Chroococcidiopsis sp. TS-821: one gene and its partner. Each later gene encodes a partner of the first gene's protein in a complex. Links are inferred from orthologs where the notes say so. Each region holds a gene or a part of one and is shown on either strand. Other genes may lie near its edges.

What was found. Proteins that work in one complex are often made in the same cells at the same time.
Region 2: the proteins of mnmE (region 1) and mnmG are in contact, whole or in part, in a solved structure (PDB 9HIP), measured with the Escherichia coli proteins. The link is inferred for Chroococcidiopsis sp. TS-821 from one-to-one orthologs.

The regions. Positions count from the first base shown.
Region 1 is NZ_MVDI01000001.1:1,441,174-1,445,339, reverse strand. What follows is about bases 1,295-4,166. They hold mnmE (tRNA uridine-5-carboxymethylaminomethyl(34) synthesis GTPase MnmE), read right to left. Parts: upstream 3,485-4,166; coding sequence 2,105-3,484; downstream 1,295-2,104. Other genes in these bases: B1A85_RS06505 (Tex family protein), read left to right, coding at 3,609-4,166; B1A85_RS06515 (SagB/ThcOx family dehydrogenase), read left to right, coding at 1,295-1,396. Also shown: more of B1A85_RS06515, read left to right, coding at 1-1,294. UniProt on the Escherichia coli protein: Exhibits a very high intrinsic GTPase hydrolysis rate. Involved in the addition of a carboxymethylaminomethyl (cmnm) group at the wobble position (U34) of certain tRNAs, forming tRNA-cmnm(5)s(2)U34.
Region 2 is NZ_MVDI01000002.1:37,678-43,180, reverse strand. What follows is about bases 1,569-4,483. They hold mnmG (tRNA uridine-5-carboxymethylaminomethyl(34) synthesis enzyme MnmG), read right to left. Parts: upstream 4,033-4,483; coding sequence 2,104-4,032; downstream 1,569-2,103. Other genes in these bases: B1A85_RS07840 (hypothetical protein), read left to right, coding at 4,273-4,483; B1A85_RS07850 (TIGR04376 family protein), read right to left, coding at 1,569-1,932. Outside these bases: B1A85_RS07870 (TIGR02652 family protein), read left to right, coding at 1-77; B1A85_RS07865 (VOC family protein), read left to right, coding at 107-541; B1A85_RS07860 (DUF4359 domain-containing protein), read right to left, coding at 544-924; more of B1A85_RS07850, read right to left, coding at 1,363-1,568; more of B1A85_RS07840, read left to right, coding at 4,484-4,608; psbB (photosystem II chlorophyll-binding protein CP47), read left to right, coding at 4,812-5,503. UniProt on the Escherichia coli protein: NAD-binding protein involved in the addition of a carboxymethylaminomethyl (cmnm) group at the wobble position (U34) of certain tRNAs, forming tRNA-cmnm(5)s(2)U34.

The DNA of each region.
Region 1 (4,166 bases):
TACCAGTTATGACTTAAAACCTTACATCCAAGAAGAAAATCTTGCCTTTTCTGATGAACCTGTCGCCTTATGGTGGCGACGGTTATCGCGACTCTTATTTTGCAGCTATGGGCTAACGGCAAAATTGCCTAGTATGATGAACCCAATTTATCTACGGGCTGCACCTTCTGCGGGTGGTTTGTATCCGGCTGAAGTTTATCTAATTTCGCGCGGAACACCGCTACTTCCTGCAGGATTGTATAACTACCAACCACAAACACATTCATTGGTTCATTTCTGGGAAAATGATGTCTGGCAATCTTTGCAAACGGCTTGTTTTGGACACTCCGCATTAGAGAAAACCGATTTAGCGATCGTCACCACAGCCGTTTTTTATCGTTCAGCATGGCGCTATCAAGACCGCGCGTATCGCCGTATATTTCTCGATACAGGTCACTTATTGGGAAATATTGAGTTAGCCTGTGCGTTGAATGACTATCGAGCGCATTTGATCGGCGGTTTTGCTGACGAAACGCTCAATCAATTACTCTACCTCGATGCTAAACAAGAAGGCGCGATCGCCGTTGTCGCCTTAGCCGACTTACTTGACGTCCAACAAAATTTTCCTGTAGGAATCACAGCTTTACCTTCTGCTAAGCAGACAAACTACCCCCATATCCCTGATGGCGAACTTTTAGGTTTCTGTCACCGCGCGACGCAAATTGAACCTGATGCAGAGGCGGATAAGTTTCCAGCAGTGACGCCTACTACCTCGTTAGAAGACAAGTACAACTTTCCTTTTTGTCTCAAAGTTTCTACTGCAACGGCGCCCATCGACTGGGGCTTAAATCTCGAAGGATTAGAACGCACGATTCTCCGGCGACGTTCGACTCGCGCTTACAGCGGTGCGGAGTTAACTTTAGATGAACTCAAAGCGTTACTTGATTTTACGTATCAACCGCAAAATTACGTCGAACAAGGTTTAGATGAGTCTCCCGATTACTTCGACTTGAATTTAATCGAAACTTTTATTGCTGTATCAGGAGTAAGGGGGTTAGAAGAAGGCTGCTATTACTACGCACCCAAAGCACAAGAATTGCGACAAATTCGCTTTAAGAACTTCCGCCGCGAGTTGCATTACCTCTGTTTAGGGCAAGAACTCGGTCGCGATGCTGCTGCTGTCTTATTTCACACCGCTGATTTGAAAACAGCAGTTACGCAGTACGGCGATCGCGTTTATCGCTATCTACATATGGATGCTGGACATCTAGGACAAAGGTTAAATTTAGCAGCAATTTACCTCAATTTGGGTGTAAGTGGAATCGGTGGCTTTTTTGACGATCTCGTTAATGAAGTATTAGGAATTCCCGCAGAAGAAGCCGTCGTTTATATTACGACAATTGGACGGCAACGATAACGAATTAGCTTATATATTTGGAACTTTTATGATATTAAATAAATTAAGTTGGGTATCTTAACTATAGCGGCTAGGGCGATCTAATACATAAACTTATAAAAATTATTCTTTCTTGAGCTTTTCTATAGTGAGTAGGTATTTCCAATTGATCTGGATCTTCAGTCATTCCTCTTGTCGATTGGTGGTAACGCTTATCTTGTAGCTGGAGATGGTAATTATTTAGGGTTAGTTTCTAGCGATTAGTATCATCGCGACTCTATTTGCAACTCGTATAGTCAGTATGGCGGTGATAACAGTAGATTCAGTCTACGAAATGAGTTCGGGAAGTAGGGAGGACAATTTGGAAGCTATAGCCCCTTACAATCCTTTTTGCACTAACCCACCTAAAATTGTTTATGAAGATAGAGTAGTTTTGCAAGTAACTAAAAATGAATTCTATAGCTCTCCTGATAGAGTACCAAGTATAGCTCCTGATTTTCTATTTGACATTTTGCTGTTTAAAAGAATCAGAATACGAAAATTCCAAAGTAACGCTATCTTTTAATGCTTTTGACTTTCAAATTCAGATTGCTGAACTTTATGAAGGTATCGATCTTAATGCTTGAGATAAAATGCGAGCAAGTTTAATGACTTATTAGAACTTCCTATTACCAATTATCCATTACCAACCTACACAAGCAATCCAAATATTTAGACAAATTAAATAAATTACTTTCCAATACAAAACCGACTAAAAATCCGATCGAGAACTGACTCGGTAACTTCTTCTCCGGTGATTTCTCCTAAAGCTTGAATAGCCCCTCGCAAATCAATCGTCCAAAAATCTAGAGGTAATTGCTGTTTGATTGTGAGTTGTACTTGCTCTAAAGAAGCTTTAGCACGAGTCAGCGCAGCGGCTTGACGCTGATTAATTGCTAAGTCGGTATCGGCTGAGTAAACTTTTCCGGTGTGGACTGCCGTTAAAATAACTTGTTCCAAATCTTCAATACCTTGATTTTTAGCCGCCGCAGTTGTCACAACGTAACTTATGCTATTTGGATATTTCACGGCTTCTGCTGAAGCTAAGTCAGTTTTATTAATAACTAATATCAACGGACGATGTTGTACTTTTTGATAAATTTCTGCATCCGCCGTCGTCCAACCCGCAGTTGCATCGATAGTCAGCAATACTAAATCCGCCACCGCAGCGCTAGCAAGCGATCGCTCAACACCAATTTTCTCTACTTGGTCTTCAGTCGCTCGAATGCCAGCAGTATCTAATACTTGTATTGGAATACCACCCACGACTAACTGCGACTCAACAACATCGCGCGTTGTCCCTGGTAAATCGGTCACGATCGCGCGATCGCTGCGACTCCACGCATTGAGTAAACTTGATTTTCCTACATTCGGACGCCCGACAATCGCGACTTTTAAACCGCTCCGCAACAGTTCACCGCGATCTGCTGTTGCTAATATTTGCGTGACTCGTGCTAAAACTTCTGCAAGTTGCGATACTATTTCAGTATAATCCAGCGGCGGCAAATCTTCCTCAAAATCGATACGCGCTTCAATTTCCGCAAGAAGGTCTAAGCATTTAGCGCGCAATTGACGAATCGGATGCGCTAATTTACCTTGTAATCCAGCCAATGCAGATTGAGCTGCTTGCGGCGATCGCGCTCCTACTAAATCAGCAATGCTTTCGGCTTGAGTCAGGTCGAGTCTACCATTCAAAAAGGCACGTAAGGTAAATTCTCCAGGCTGTGCGAGTCTTGCGCCTTGTGCTAAACACAACTGTAATACCTGCTGCACTGCCATAATGCCACCATGACAATGAAACTCCACAACATCTTCGCGTGTATAAGAACGCGGTGCTTGCATAATCAGTAGAAGTGCTTCATCGACAACTTGTTTGGTTTGGGGATCGCGAATATAACCATAGAGAATGCGGTGTGATTCCCAAATTTGTCGCCCAGGGGCGTGAAATAACGCTTGCGCAATCGCTAAACTTTCCGTACCAGATACCCGCACAATACCCACACTGCCTTGTTGTGGCACAATAGCAGTTGCGATCGCCGCGATCGTTGTTCCTAGTCCCTCGTATGTCACGCTTTCGTTGAACTGAAGTTCTTTGCACTATGCTAAACATTTTAAGAGAGGTCGGAGGTTAGAGGTTGGAGGTCAGAAAATTTATCTTGATAGTTTGTTATTTGCTATTAAAATTACACGCCTGATGTTGAATATTTCGCAAGTTTTAGCACAAGAATTATCACTTAAACCTTTCCAAGTTGAAAACGCACTTGAATTATTTGCCGAAGGTGCGACGATTCCTTTTATTGCGCGTTACCGCAAAGAACGCACTGGGGAGATGAATGAAGTACAACTGCGCGAATTAGCAGAAAGGTACGCATATTTAACAGAATTAGAAGCAAGAAAGACAACAATCTTAGATGCGATCGCTTCCGCTGGTAAACTCACCGATGAACTGAAACACAAAATAGAAACGTGTTTGCAAAAGACTGAATTAGAAGATCTCTATCTTCCGTATCGACCAAAACGAAGGACAAAAGCAACGATCGCGAGAGAAAAGGGATTAGAACCACTAGCAGCATATATTAAATCTTTAAATTCAAGAACTGCTACGGTCGCCTCATTAGAAAAAGTTGCCGTAGATTATATTTCCGAAGAAAAAGACGTTAAAACAGCCGCAGACGCACTCAATGGTGCTGCTGATATTCTAGCCGAAGAAGTTTCGGAAAAAGCTGATTTACGCGCCTATATTCGAGATTAT
Region 2 (5,503 bases), on another replicon or contig:
GGGAAGTGATTAACTTTGACTTGGAAAAAGAGCCTGGTGTCCCTGTACGCTACCCTTATTTCCGATTGTTTGAATAGCACGTAGGTATTTTACCTGCGCTACTTCCATGCATCACGCTTCGATTCGCACTGCTGATATTCATCGCGCGATCGCCTTTTACGAACTTCTGGGGTTTACCGTGTGCGAGCGCTTTACTACAGGCTACACCTTGGCTTGCTGGATGGAAGGACTCAATGGCAGAATTGAACTCATTCAAATTCCTCAACCCCGCCCCGCACCAGACGCTTTCAACGACGAACATTATGTCGGATACTACCACTTATCGTTTGACCTGAGTCATGTCACTAGCGATCTTCCTAGTTGGTTAACGGCATTACAACAACGCTTTATCCAAGCCCAGCAGTCGCAACCCGAACGATATCAGGCTTTAAAAGTTCTTCTCGAACCGACTCAACAACAAATTGGCGATCGCTGTTATGAAGTCGCCTTTATTGCCGATCCGGATGGATTACCCTTAGAATTCATTCGCGTTCTGGGCTAGGCTTACTGACGTTCAGCACTATAAGTGTAAAAATTATTAAAAACTCCTAAAGTTTCAAATTGATAAGATGGCAGTAAAGGATTCACCGATAGATTCGTTCGATAAATACTAAATAGAATAAAATTTTGCTGCTGTGTTGCTTGAGTAACGATCAATCGCATTTGCTCTTGGCTCGAATCCACAATCTTAGCGCAATTACGCTGCAAGAAATCGCCAAAAGCCTCTGGAACTTGCGAACAAACGTCGCTTTTTAAGTATTCTGTCAACCGTTGTACCGCATAGGCTTCGTAGGCTGACAAGCTTGGGTTAGTCGCAGCCATTGTGATTCCTATTCCTGCTAAGGCTGCAACTCCAAGGTAGGTAATAATATGAGGATTTTTCATATTTTGTGTTAAAGCAATCAAGCTGCGAATAAAAGTGGTATACTGAGTAATGCAACGGCGAGCGTAGCCAAGTGGTTAAGGCAGAGGATTGTGGTTCCTCCATTCGTGGGTTCGAATCCCATCGTTCGCCCTATTGATGTTTTTCAGGATATAGTAATCTTCCTGAAAATTCCGGAATGCAGTTAGACTTGATAAAAATGGTAATTAGTAACACAAGCTTGTAGAAGTCTTGTATTTGCGAGTTAGAGGAATTGGCAAGAGGTCCGATCGCCGTGCTAAGTCCTGAGATCAATCTAACAGCGAACAGTAAAAGTTTGTTTAAATCTATGCTTGATTCATCACCTGCAAAATAGTTGGTAGCTGGACAAGGCAAATGAATCACCGATGACCAATTACCTACTAACTTACGAATAATTTTTTTTGACGACGGCAAATATCCTATCTGCCCATATTTCGCTTTAACTGTTCTAATTCCTCTTGAGTTTCCCAGCGCTGAAAAGTTGCTTCGAGGTCATCTGCTTCTTGCGATCGCTCGCGACGATTCCAACCCTCTGTTTCCCAGAGTTGTTGCGTTTGGTAATTGGCGCGATTTACTTGTGCTTCTGTCGCTTTTCTTTGAACTTCTTGGCGTCGTTGTTGAATTTGGTGTAGTAGTTCTTTTGCTTGGCTAATACGTTCTTTTAAACCCTGCATGTGACCCCAACGCTGATTACCTTCCCGCAACAATGCGGCTTCGCGTTCTTGTGCTGGTTGTGCGAGGTCGAGTCGATTTGCTGCTTTTGCTTTTTCTACACGAACGTGCCAACGCTGGATTTCTTGCGCAGTCGCTAAAATTTCATCTTGCGCGCGCTTCTCTTGTAGTTGCAAATCCGCAATCAATTTTAAAGTATCTTCTTCTTGCTCGCGGAGTTGTTCTAAAAGCGCTTCAAACTCCAAATGCGGGTTGTTGCGCAAAAATTCTTCTAAGCGGTTTTCTAAAAAGCGGTTGAAATCGTCGAATAAGCCCACTATGAGAACTCCATTGATGAGGGATCGGGGTTTTTTAGAGCAGGAAAGCAGAGGGAGTAGAGGTACAGAGGAGATCTGAGGAGAATTTTTTCGATTCAAAATTGATTGCTAGTCAATAGCCACTCAACACTCATAACTCATCGCTCAAAACTTCTCAATTGCCCTTCTTTCCTACGATACTAAAACGGAAGGTTGTGCGATCGCGCCGCCACGAGAACGTACTTCCAGATAGACGAGCAACGCATTGACATCCGCAGGGTTGACGCCACCAATTCGCGCGGCTTGACCGATTGTCAGCGGTTTGACTTTGGCAAGTTTCTCGCGGGCTTCTTTCGATAGCGTTTCGATCGCTGCATAATCTAGATCTGGCGGTAATGGGCGGTGTGCTTGTCGCGAGATTTGGTCAATCTGGTTTTGCTGGCGTTGCAGATAGCCTGAGTATTTAATTTCAATTTCAGCACCTTCTTTTTCCACAACATCAAGAGCCGAGTTACCCAAACCATGATGTTCTAGATCTTTGTAATGAAAGCCAGGACGCCGCAGTAAATCAGCAAGCGTGATCGAGCCTTTAATGGCTTGCTGCGTAGAGGCTGCGATTGCTTGTCCTACTGGTTCGTGTTCTTTCACGCGTGTGGTATGAAGTCGTTCTTTTTCCGCTGCAATGTTTGCTTGTTTGCGGGTAAACAGCTCCCACCTGCGGTCATCAATTAACCCAATCTCGCGTCCTAGTGGTGTTAATCGCTGATCGGCATTATCGGAGCGCAGTAACAACCGATACTCAGAACGGCTAGTTAGCATTCGATAAGGTTCGCGCAAGTCTTTCGTACACAAATCGTCTATCAGCGTCCCGATATAACTTTGTTCGCGAGGAAAGACAATCATTTCTTGATGCCGTACATAACGCGCCGCGTTAATACCAGCAACAATTCCCTGCGCTGCGGCTTCTTCATACCCTGTTGTTCCGTTAATTTGTCCAGCACAGAATAAACCCGCAACTTTCTTGGTCATCAACGTTGGGTAACATTGCGTTGCAGGTAGATAGTCGTATTCCACCGCATACGCTGGACGCAGCATCACGCAGTTTTCTAGCCCTGGAAGCGTACGGAGCATTTGCAGTTGCAGCGCTTCGGGTAAACCGGTAGAAAATCCTTGGATGTAGAGTTCAGGAATATCGCGTCCTTCTGGTTCAATAAAGATTTGATGGCTTTCTTTATCGGCAAAGCGGACAATTTTATCTTCAATACTGGGACAGTAGCGCGGTCCTTTAGCATCTACCCAGCCGCCATAAACTGGAGATAAATGAAGATTATCGCGAATTAGCTGATGTGTTTGGGCGGTGGTGCGCGTCAGGTAACAAGGCATTTGCTCGCGTTCTACCCATACCTGCGGGTCAAAGCTGAACCAACGTACTTCCGAGTCGCCTGGTTGCGGCTCTAACTGACTGTAATCGAGCGATCGCTTATCGACTCGTGCTGGCGTTCCTGTTTTCAATCGTCCAGTTTCAAATCCCAGCTGATTGAGTGTTTCTGTAAGTCCTTCGGCGGCAAATTCTCCGGCGCGTCCTGCGGGCATTGATTTATTGCCAACCCAAATGCGACCACCGAGAAATGTGCCCGTCGTTAAAATCACCGTGGGAGATTGGAAGCCGACCCCAAAGTAAGTTTCGACTCCAATGACTTCATCGTTGGCGCCCAACACCAAATCTGTCACCATCGCTTCGCGAATTGTCAAATTTTCTTGGTTCTCGACAATTCCTTTCATGACGGCTGCGTATTCGCGTTTATCTGTTTGCGCGCGTAATGCCCACACTGCAGGTCCTCTTGATGAGTTGAGTATCCGTTTTTGCAGGTAGGTACGGTCTGCCATCTTGCCGATTTCCCCACCTAAGGCATCAACTTCGTGCGTCAACTGCGATTTAGCTGGACCTCCGACCGCCGGGTTACACGGTTGCCAAGCAATTTTATCCAAGTTCAGTGTCAGCAGCAGCGTCCGACAGCCCAAGCGTGCGGTAGCAAGAGCAGCTTCACAACCAGCATGACCTGCTCCGACAACGATGACATCAAACGCGTCGATAAATTCTACAGTGGTGGGCGATCGCATAAGCTATAGCTTCAAGCAGCAGCAATGACTCAGTACTGTAATAATTCTAATTGTTATACGGCATAAGAGGTTACAAGCTGATTGCCAAGGCGAATGATTCTCATTTTGCAACAATTACAGATTACAGAAGCTCGTGATACTATTTCACAAAAAGCGCGATCGACAGGACGGCTCTCTTTATTCTTTATTCTTTTTGTTGCCCGTACTCCCTAATTCGGAGCAGCCTTACGGTAAAACGGTATGAAATACTTCTTTCTCACTGATGGCTGGACAGTCTGCCGAGTCTGGGCATCGGATGGATTGTGGAACGAAACTGCGTGGCGACGTCAACCAGATATTAACCGCTTAAATATTTGCCTTGTAGAAGCTAACGAAAAGTTGTGGTTGTATGCTGTAGAAGACATTGTATTAACTGTAGAGGTCAAACCCATCGCAAGTCTTCAAAACAACTCCGCAGCCAAAGGAATTGGTCAAGTCGTTCTCAAACGCTTAATTAGTGCTGAACAAGTCATTGAGCGCTTAGGTGCAGCCGAAGCGATGTGTCAGTTGAAAAATATTCAATCAGTTGTGCAATAACCCAACGGGATCGCTCTTGCAATCGGCACAGGACATAGTTACACTTTTTTAATAATTCTCATTTTTGTTTGTCCTTCCATTGCTTAGCTGTGAAGACAATTTGTTACTTCAACACAGTTGTGTTTCTCGGCAAGCACCTGGTAATAACAAAAAGTTGAAAAATTGCGTTGTAGACATAATTCACCCTTGGAGGATCGTAGTCGATGGGACTACCCTGGTACCGAGTACATACAGTCGTCTTGAATGATCCAGGGCGACTGATTTCTGTACACCTAATGCATACTGCGCTTGTCGCAGGTTGGGCTGGTTCTATGGCCCTGTATGAATTAGCAATTTTTGACTCCAGCGATCCGGTTCTCAACCCCATGTGGCGGCAAGGAATGTACGTACTGCCCTTCATGGCACGCTTAGGCGTTACTGGTTCCTGGGGGGGCTGGAACATCACAGGAAGTGCTGTCACTGACCCTGGTATTTGGTCGTTTGAAGGCGTCGCTGCTGCCCATATTATTCTTTCTGGGCTACTATTCTTAGCGGCTGTTTGGCACTGGGTTTATTGGGATTTAGAACTTTTCAGAGACCCCCGTACTGGCGAACCCGCGCTTGACTTGCCAAAAATGTTTGGCATCCACTTATTTTTATCTGGTCTGTTGTGCTTTGGTTTTGGTGCGTTCCACCTTACCGGACTATTTGGTCCAGGAATGTGGGTGTCCGATCCTTATGGTTTAACAGGTAGCGTTCAACCTGTCGCACCTGAGTGGGGACCTGCTGGGTTTAACCCCTTCAATCCTGGAGGCGTTGTTGCCCACCATATCGCGGCTGGTATTGTTGGTATTATTGCTGGTTTATTCCACCTGTCAGTACGACCACCCGAACGGCTGTACAAAGCTCTACGGAT